2 regions of the Lactobacillus sp. W8172 genome follow, and region 2 is predicted to be linked to the other one. Evidence: riboswitches for the same ligand, from Rfam matches in the RefSeq annotation. Region 2 holds a riboswitch; the other holds the start of a gene.

Region 1 (4,947 bases), on a different contig from region 2:
TGCGAAACAGCAAGTCTTATCAATTATTACTGGGAGTATTTCACAAATAATGATTTTTGCCTTATTTGTATGGACAGGGGTGCTAATTAAAGGCCATATGGCTCCTTTCGGTGCAATTGCTGTTATCGGTAATTTTAGTACTTATATGTCTATTGGGATTGAATATTTGCCATTTTATTTAGGCTTAATTAAGGGCACTAGTTCATTAAGAGACAAGATTACCGCGGAAACTTTACCTGTACGAGAGCATAGTGAAACTGAAGTTCATGAAAGTCCCTACGCCTTCAGGACAAAGGACTTGGCAGTGAAATTTCAAAATGGTGAAACCCTAAAATTTCCAGATATTGAGGTCAAGTATGGTGAGAAGATTTTACTTACTGGTGATAGTGGAGCGGGTAAATCAACTTTATTTAAATTGATTCTAAACTTTCTTGCGCCTAGCTCAGGACAACTTGAGTTTATGAATCAAGCAGGTGAAATTATTGAGCCTGATCTTACTAAGATCGGTTATATTGCACAGGATCCTATTTTGTTCCCAAGTACTGTTAAAAGTAATATTACAATGTTTAACGATCAGCTGGATGGTCTGGCTGAAATAGTAGGTCAAAATATGGGTCTCACTGATACATCATCTTTTGCACAAGGTCTTAATACTGAAATTAATCTGCAAAAGCTGAATATTTCCGGTGGGCAAAGACAAAAAATCATTTTGGCACGTGCACAGGTCCATGATAGTAATATTTTATTAATTGACGAGGGAACCAGCGCGATTGATCAAACAGCAACACTGGAGATCTTGCAACAACTATTGCAGAAGCCTAATACCGTTGTTTTCATTGCACATAACTTCAATGAACGCATGAATAGCATGTTTGATCGAGAAATTCATTTGAGTAAATAAAAATAGTTCCAAAAAGTATTAACTTGATGGAACTATTTTTTGTTACTTTAAGGTAAGCAGTGCAAGGTTGACTAATATTAAGATGACACCACTCCATAGCCAATCACTGGTTTTAAGTGGCACGGCAACAATCACCGAGCGTTTCGCACCTTCGACGTAGCCATGAGATTCCATTCCTTGCGCCAGATTTTCAGCTGAATTCAGCGCTACCAAGATGGCTTTGAAGTATAAAACAGGTGACCAAAAACTGAGGTAAACTCCGCGCATCATTCCAGCAATGCGAATTTGCTTAACTGCTCGCTTCATTTGGGGGATGATATTTAATGCGGCCAAGACGCCATAAGCAAACTTACTTGGTAAATGAAAATTCTGTTCAAGAGAACGGGCTAATTCTTCTGCAGTTGTTTTGATCGATACGCAACAGATTGTTAGTGTGTAGACATAAATACGGCTAGACAGACTGAGTGCATTTTCGAGGTTAGGCTGCGGGGCAAACCAGTAAAGAGTTGCAAAAATGGTGAATGCTGCAATTAATGGCGTAAGCAGGGTAAACAATAGACTTTTAAATTTGATTTTTTGCGTAAGTAAATAGACAACAGCAAAAATAATTACCAATAAGTTGGTTGTTAAACTAGTTTTAAGCGATAACTCAATTGAAATGATCAGTGCTAAAAGAAATTTGAAACTAGGATTCATCTTTTACCTCACTTATTACTGTACGTTAAATAATGATTACTAAAAACTAAATGGTAGTCACACCAGTCGGCAAGATTAGTCAATTCATGACTGATAATAAGCAACGTTTGGTGCCGCTGTTTCTGACTCTCATGCAACAAATGCATGACTTTTTGTGCCGATTCATGATCTAAGCCACTCAATGGCTCATCAATCAGTAACACTTTTTGGCTAGAAATTAACATTAATAAAATCTGCAACTTCTTTTGTTGACCGCCTGAAAGAGAATAGACAACTTGATCTTTGGTTTGACTTAAGTCGAGATAATCCAGCATCTCGGCTATTTTTCCTGCTGTAAAGTAGCTGTCTTTTGCTTGCTTCAGACTGAGCTTGATTTCGTCTTCAACCGAAACGGCAATAAATTGGTCGGTTGCGGTTTGAAAAATTTGCCCAACTTCCAGTAAGTATTTTCTTGTCGTCTGGTTACGGATTTCACGCTTGTCGTAGGTAATACTTCCTCTGTACGGGAGCATTTTAGTCAGAACATTAAATAATGAAGTCTTGCCAACACCGTTGGCACCGGTAATTAGTGTTGTTTTGCCAGCAATAATGTTTAGATGGTCTTGCTTTAACAGAATACGATTTTGCTCAACTTGAGCATTAGTTAAAACAAAACATGGTGTTTCACTTTCGGGAAGCGCAAAAGTATAAGGGTGATTCTGTTGACTATCATGCAATAGTTCATTTTTATTTGCTTCATCTAGCAGCGTGACATTATCACGTTTAAATTGAAACAAGTAGTCACAAATGTTTTCATAGCCGGACAAAACATGGTCAGTTAAAATAATCGTTTTTCCTTTATCCCTTAAATGCGCCAATTTAGTAATTAAAAATTGACGCGCTTCAGGATCGCAGCTGGCAAACGGCTCATCAAATAAAAACAAATCAACATCCATTGCGACTAAGACAGCTAGTGCAACTCGCTGTTGTTCACCACCCGATAGTGTCGTGATTTTCTGATCCAGTAACTGTTCAATTTGCGTAAACTTGGTTGCATCATTGAGCCGCTCTAGATATTGATCACGACTTAGGTGTAGATTTTCGAGAGCAAAAATTATTTCTTCTCGTGGTGTTGCCATAGTAAACTGCTCACCGGCATTTTGAAACATCATCGCGGAACGTAATCCATCTAGTTCAACTGTTCCGCTAACTTTACCAGCATATTTAGGATAAAGGCCGGCTAAAATTTTTAATAAAGTGGACTTACCACAGCCAGTAGGCCCAATGAGTAGCGAAAATTTGCCGGTTGGAATTTCGAGTGTAATGTTATTAAGTATTTTCTGTTGCTCGTCATATGAAAATGAGAGCTGGTTTGTTCTAATCAATTTTTCTTACCAAGATAAATAAAAAGCCATTGAACAATGATGTTCAACGGCGCAAAATAATTAGTTTCCCTTCGCTGGCATTGTCCAAAGCAGGTTCAATGGGTATGTTCTCAGCCTAACGGCACCCCTTTAGTATATTCATGCTCATTATACAAAAAGAACCTAGTACTTGTCTAGATTGCATCAAGAAGTGAAAAAAGCATACGGGTTTTTGTTAAAAATGATAGCTCAAGTCCAACTTAGGGCTAAAAATTACGATATAATAAAATTATGAAAAAAAGGTACTAATAGGCGGGTGATAACTATGGCAACTGTAAAACAGGAACAGTATTTAACAAGTGTAGTTGATGCAACTACTTCTGATTCCAATGAAATAAGATTGAGTCCAGGCAGTAATGACTTTGACTTATTTACAATTAACCTCGAAAATCATAACGGCGGTGTCCATCGTTATCAAACAACAGGACTAACGATTCTTTATGAAGCTATTGGGACTACAAAAACCAAAATTAATGGTCAGGCGTTCACGATCTCTGCTGGTAATATTATTCTTTTGCAAAAAAAGAGTGAATATGAAGTGGAAAAGCAGGGCAAAAAAGATTTGCTAGTTAAAATAGAACTTAGTCAAAGGTTGTCCGAACAATTTACTTTAAAAAAGAAACAGTACTTTAGTGAGCAAGAAAAAGCTGTAATTGATCACATCAGTAAGCTAATGACAACAAACAGACTATTAAATCTAAACTGTTCAGCAATGTCGCACTCTGTACAAATAATGAAAAAGATTATTGATGAATATCTTAATCAGGATCTTTTTGTTGAAAACATGGTGCTTGCCGAGCTTAGTATCTTATTTGTAGCAGCACTTAGAAACAAGGACTTTGAAAAGGCGCCGACTGCAGCACCTAAATTTGCACAAACAGCCTTGGAACAATACATTGATGAGAACTTTGCCGATGTTACTTTGAATGAAGCAGCCAAACATTTTGGGTTGAATCCGAATTATTTTTCGACCTTGGTTAAGCAGAAGACTGGTAAAAGTTTTGTCGAACACGTCGACGAGAGACGAATGCAAGAGGCGCGCAGCTTACTTGCCCGTCCTGATATTTCAGTCAAGGAAGTTATTACTAGAGTAGGCTATAATGGAAAATCATTCTTTTATAAAAAGTTTGGTGAGTACTATCATGAAACGCCTGTTCAAATGCGGGCTGAACTGTTTAGACAGGCCAATATTAATTTGAAATAAAATGAACAAAAAATGCACCACTATTAAGGGATGCATTTTTTAATAACTAAAATTACATTTTTTCTAACCGCTCAATTCGGTCTTTTGTAGGTGGATGACTATCAAATAAATGCGTAGCACCCCTTTTATGAAGTGGGTTTTCGATGTACATTCCCGCGCTACTTGGATCTGCTTGTTTCATTGGATCAGAACCGTCAATTTTTTTCAAAGCAGATATTAATCCCTGCGGATTACGTGTCAATTCGACTGAGGAAGCATCTGCTAAGTATTCGCGATTACGCGATAATGCCATTTGCGCAAGACTAGCACAAAGTGGTCCCAAAATAAGAACAAAGACAATCGCAACAATTTTAAAAACCATTACAATAGCGTTGTTACTATCATTGTCACTATCACGATCATCATCAATCCACCAGATATAGCGGCTGGCAATACCAGATAAATATGAAATAACGCCTACTAAAACAGCTGCAATGGTTGAAACTAAAATATCATAGTTTCTAATGTGAGAAATTTCGTGTCCTAAAACGCCCTCGAGTTCTTCACGATTCATCATGTCGAGGAGTCCCTGTGTAACTGCCACTGCTGAATGCTCAGGGTCCCGCCCTGTTGCAAAGGCGTTTGGACTAGCATCATTAATAATGAAAACGCGCGGCATCGGGACTTTACCAACAAGAGCCATGTCTTGAACAACATGCCATAACTCGGGATTGTCATCTTCATGAACTTCTTGGGCATGATTT
Region 2 (4,947 bases):
GGTAATTTAGACTTTTTCGCAGCTTAATACCTATTTTACGTACAAAAAGTTAAATCAAATAAAAAATAGTAAGATTATTATTAATGCTCTTTAATTTAATGGTTACGGGCTGGTAGTTTTTGCTACAATGTAAGAAGTAATTAGATCAAGCGAAAGGTAATTAAAAGTATGAAAAAAGATCAAGAAATTAAAATGCTTAAGGCTTTTTCAGATGCCAATTCAACTTCTGGCTTTGAAGAAGAGTTTGTAAAATTATTTACTGAAACTGTTAAAGACATTGCCGATGTTAAAGTGGATGGAATGTTGAACGTATATGCTTCAAAAAAGGAAAATCAACCAGATCGTCCAGTTATTCAGCTTGATGCACACTCAGATTCCGTTGGCTTTATCACTCAGGCTGTTCGACCAAATGGAATGATTAAATTTGTTCCACTTGGTGGTTGGGTAAAATATAATATTCCAGCTTTGCGGGTTAAAATTTTAAATCGTGCTGGCGAATATGTTCCTGGAGTTGTTGCCACTAAGCCACCTCACTTTATGACTGAAGAAGAACGTAATAATGTTCCCGATGTTGCTGATATGTCGATTGACGTTGGTTCAAGTTCACGTGAAGAAACGATTAATGACTATCAAATTGACACCGGTTGTCCAATCTTTGTCGATGTAAAATGCGAGTACAATGAAAAAACCGGTCTTTTCTTTGGTAAAGATTTTGACGATCGTTTTGGTGCTGCTGCAATGGCTGACGTACTTGACAATTTAAATGGCGAACAGGTTGACTTTAATGTGGTTGCTGCCTTATCCAGTCAAGAAGAGGTTGGCTTAAGGGGGGCATATGTTACTGCTAAAGCTGTTAAACCTGATTTAGCAATCGTTCTCGAATCATGTCCTGCTGATGACACCTTTACTCCGGAATGGTTATCTCAAACAGGATTAAAGCGTGGACCAATGCTTCGAGACATGGATACGTCGTTTTTACCTAATCCTAAATTCCAACAGTATGCGTGCGATATAGCTGATAAAAACAATATTCCTTACACTCGCTCAGTTCGTACTGGTGGTGGGCAAGATGGTGCAGCAATTTACTACGAAAATGGTGCACCAACAATTGTTATTGGAATTCCTGTACGTTATGAGCACTCACCATATTGCTTTAGTGCATATCAGGACTTCAAGGCATCAGTTGATTTAACTGTTGCTATTATCCGTGATTTAACCAAAGAAAAATTAGCTAGTTTTAGTCAATTTTAAATTCAAGGTTGATATTAATCTTTTAAGCCAAGCATACTTGGCTATGTTATAATAGAAAAGAAAGTCACTAGGGGTGCTAATTTAGCTGAGAAATACCCTCTGAACCTGAACGGGATAATACCTGCGCTAGGGAAGTGTTGAAATAGATTTTTCATGTACTCCTAATGACTGTTGAAGTTTGTTAGGAGTATTTTTATGTTTACAAGATCTTCAAAGTGGAATGTCAAATCGATTATTTTACTTGCGTTAATTGGAATTATTTTAGGGGTAATTTACACCTATGGGTTTAACTGGGCGTTTAACCTGGTAAAAATGATGTTATTGCCAACAGGCTACGCACCAGTGACTGATGCAGTCTTTTCTGGTCTCTGGTTAATTGCAGGACCACTTGCAATGTACTTTGTACCTACAGCAGGTTCTGGTGTTGTTGGTGAAACTTTGGCTGCAGTCGTGGAAATGGTGATTGGTGGTCAATGGGGCGCTACAACGGTCCTTTCTGGACTAATTCAAGGCGCTACTAATGAAATTGGCTTTTTCCCTAAAAAAGAAAGATATCAAAAGTTTTCTTGGCAAAGTGTTTTAACGGGTGCCTCTTTTGCAGGTTTAGGTAGTTTTATACCAACATACTTTTTGTATGGCTGGAGTAAATTCAACGTTAAACTGCAAATTATTATGTTTGTGACAATGATGCTATCGGCGCTGTTTTTTGATGGAGTATTGGTTAAACTGATTACGAACTTGTTTGATAGAGCACTAAAGCCTAAGATTGACTAATAAGTTTAAACGCTAATGATAATTAGCGTTTTTTAATGCCACAAAAGCCATAGACTAAATTGTGAAGAAAAATTATAATTATTATTTATATGAGTAAGTAGAGTGCAAGGATAATATAAGGAGAATTATGGCAGAGAATATCACAAATTGGCGTTCGTTAGGTGGCTATGTTGGTGCCGAAGGTAAAAAGGTTAAAGAGGGGATGCTTTTTCGTTGCGGTCAGTTATTTGATTTAACCGACGAGCAAAAAGATTTGGTTCAAAATCATTATCAACTTAAGAGACTTGTTGATTTACGTGGTGATGATGAACGAAAAGAATATCCAGACTATGTTTGGCCAGATCTAGATTATGTGATTTTAGATGTTTTAAAAGATTCAGGTACAAATCAGGCAAGTGTAGATGAAATTGTTTCGGCTAACAGTCATGTGGAATCTGATATGCTCAAGACATACGAAGAGCTAGCCTTGTCAAATTCCGCACGTGAAGGTTACCATCAATTTCTGATGGACCTAATTAATGATCCTGTACCAGTTGCATTTCATTGTTTTGCTGGAAAAGACAGAACCGGTGTTGCAGCAGCATTAATTTTGAAGAGTTTGGATGTTAGCGAAGATCAAATTTTTGAAGATTACTTGAAAACAATTGAGGATCGTAAAGAAGCAAACCAAGAAATTTTGGACTATTTAAAAGACAAAATGGATCCTAAGAATATCAAAGATGTTGCGATTGCCTTAACAGTTGAACGTCAGTATTTGGAACGTTACTTTGAAACTGTCCAAAAGAACTATGGCGACTTTGACCGCTACTTTGTGGAAGGCCTCGACTTGCCAGTTGACTTTAAAGAGCAGATGCAAAAGATTTACTTAGTCTAGCTTTTTGCCCGTAATAAATAGTATTTGAAGAAAAGAGAAAAAATGAACCGCGAAGATTATATCAGGAATTTAAAGCTGGAACCCCACCAAGAGGGTGGTTGGTTTCGTCAAATTTATACTAGTGATGAGCAATTTTACGCTGAAGATAGTAAAGGAGACCGCTATTACTACACCTCAATTTATTTCCTACTAGATGATACCAGCTGTTCTCATTTTCACCGTTTAAATCACGATGAACTGTGGTATTACCATGATGGTGAACCAATTACCATTCACTGTATTTCACCCGAAGGAAAGTATCGAGCTGTTAGACTAGGTAAGGATGTTACCAAGGGCGAAGTAATGCAATTTAAAGTACCTAAAGAGACGATTTTTGCTTCTGAAGTAACTAAGCCAGACAGTTTTTGCTTAGTAAGTTGTGTTGTTTCACCAGGTTTTGATTATCATGACTTTGAGATGCTTAAGAAAAAAGAATTGTTAACGCAGTATCCAAAATATGCAGAAGTAATTGAACGTCTAGCAATTGACTAAAAAAAGACCAAGTTCTAATGAACTTGGTCTTTTTTCTTTTAAACTAATTATTTAGCGTTTTGACTTAAGACAGAATGGACCTTGGTAGTCAGCATGTCAATTGCAACGTCATTTTCGCCACCCTCAGGGATGATAATATCCGCATAGCGTTTGGTTGGCTCAATAAATTGGTGGTACATTGGCTTAACAGTATCAAGGTATTGTTCAATTACCGAATCAATTGAACGCCCCCGTTCCTTAATATCGCGCTCTAAACGCCTAATAAAACGAATATCGTCGTCAGTATCAACATATACTTTAATATCCATTAAGTCGCGGATTTCCTTGCTAGCTAGTACAAGAATGCCTTCCAAAATGATAATGTCTACCGGCTCCGTATGAATTGTTTTCTTGCTTCTTGTATGTTCCTTAAAATCATAAACAGGCATCTCAATTGGTTGATGTTTTAATAAGCAACCGATTTGCTCTTCTAGAAGTGGAACGTCAAAGGCATCGGGATGATCATAATTAATGTTCTGTCTGATATCCATTGGGATGCCTGTGTTGTCTTTGTAGTAGGAATCTTGCGTCATAATCAAGACATGTTCATTTTCTTGCATTTGATCAACAATTTTATGGGCAATTGTTGTTTTTCCACTACCAGAACCACCAGTAATTCCAATCACAACAGGTTTTTCAAGTTTAGACATAGAGCTACTCCTTTTTTATCAATAAACATTTTACTTTACTTTTCCTTGAATTACCAATACTTAAGGGAAAAATAAGGACCTTGTACTCATTTTTAAAATTTATTTTCACTCAACAGGCTTAAAAAGTAATTAAAGCTAGAGAAACTTGATAAAGTGAAATTATCGGTTTTTTGTGTTCAGGAAGAATAAAATAGTATTTGGTAGAAAATATGAATAATGGTAAACTTCAACCTAATAAAAGATTCAGTATTTTTATTGCGCAGCAGGAGAAGTATGTGTGGAGGGCCTCCAAGTGAAAATAATTGATTTAAAAAAGTATTTAACACCATTTGAATTTCAAGTAGTTGATAAAGATATTAGGGTAAAAATATATTCGGACACTACAATTGAGGCTTCTGGATTTTATAATTCCATTTTTAAAGGAGAAACCGGATCATTAAGGAAAAGGCTTTTTACAATTATTGAAAATGGAAAAATAGTTTCTGTAATTACTTCAATAATCCCACAAAAGTTCATTAGCAATCCATGTATTGATGATATTGAAGAGGAAACAGACAAAATACAAAAAAGTACAGAAATTTATAATGATATTATGCTTACTTGGCCCAGTAATGACGAAGAAAAATTGTTTTTAAGCGATCAAACGCAAGAAAAGTTTCAAGTTATCTTACGAAAGGCTCTTTTTGTTAATGCGAATAATGACATAATTAGGTATGAGGAAGATGCGATGTTACCTGATGTTTTTTGTTTGCAAAAGGGGTAGCTATGAGTTCATTTTTATATCAAGAAGCCAAGAAAAAAATATTGGACATAATTGCCAGCGGCGAG

What was found. A riboswitch is a leader RNA that binds a small molecule or an ion and turns the genes downstream of it on or off. The one in region 2 is predicted to bind thiamine pyrophosphate.
Region 1: linked by a shared signal. The riboswitch ahead of H3R21_RS05850 (ATP-binding cassette domain-containing protein) and the one ahead of H3R21_RS03400 (ECF transporter S component) in region 2 are both predicted to bind thiamine pyrophosphate.

What each region holds. Positions count from the first base shown of each region.
Region 1 is NZ_JACFPG010000004.1:24,729-29,675, forward strand. Features, by position in the region: gene H3R21_RS05840 (ABC transporter ATP-binding protein) at 1-901, shown strand, start outside; gene H3R21_RS05845 (energy-coupling factor transporter transmembrane protein EcfT) at 944-1,597, opposite strand; gene H3R21_RS05850 (ATP-binding cassette domain-containing protein) at 1,606-2,961, opposite strand; TPP riboswitch at 3,009-3,100, opposite strand; gene H3R21_RS05855 (AraC family transcriptional regulator) at 3,266-4,204, shown strand; gene htpX (zinc metalloprotease HtpX) at 4,257-4,947, opposite strand, start outside.
Region 2 is NZ_JACFPG010000001.1:730,617-735,563, reverse strand. Features, by position in the region: gene H3R21_RS03405 (M42 family metallopeptidase) at 169-1,251, shown strand; TPP riboswitch at 1,311-1,401, shown strand; gene H3R21_RS03400 (ECF transporter S component) at 1,447-2,025, shown strand; gene H3R21_RS03395 (tyrosine-protein phosphatase) at 2,153-2,899, shown strand; gene H3R21_RS03390 (cupin domain-containing protein) at 2,942-3,430, shown strand; gene udk (uridine kinase) at 3,478-4,119, opposite strand; gene H3R21_RS03380 (hypothetical protein) at 4,412-4,882, shown strand; gene H3R21_RS03375 (GntR family transcriptional regulator) at 4,885-4,947, shown strand, end outside.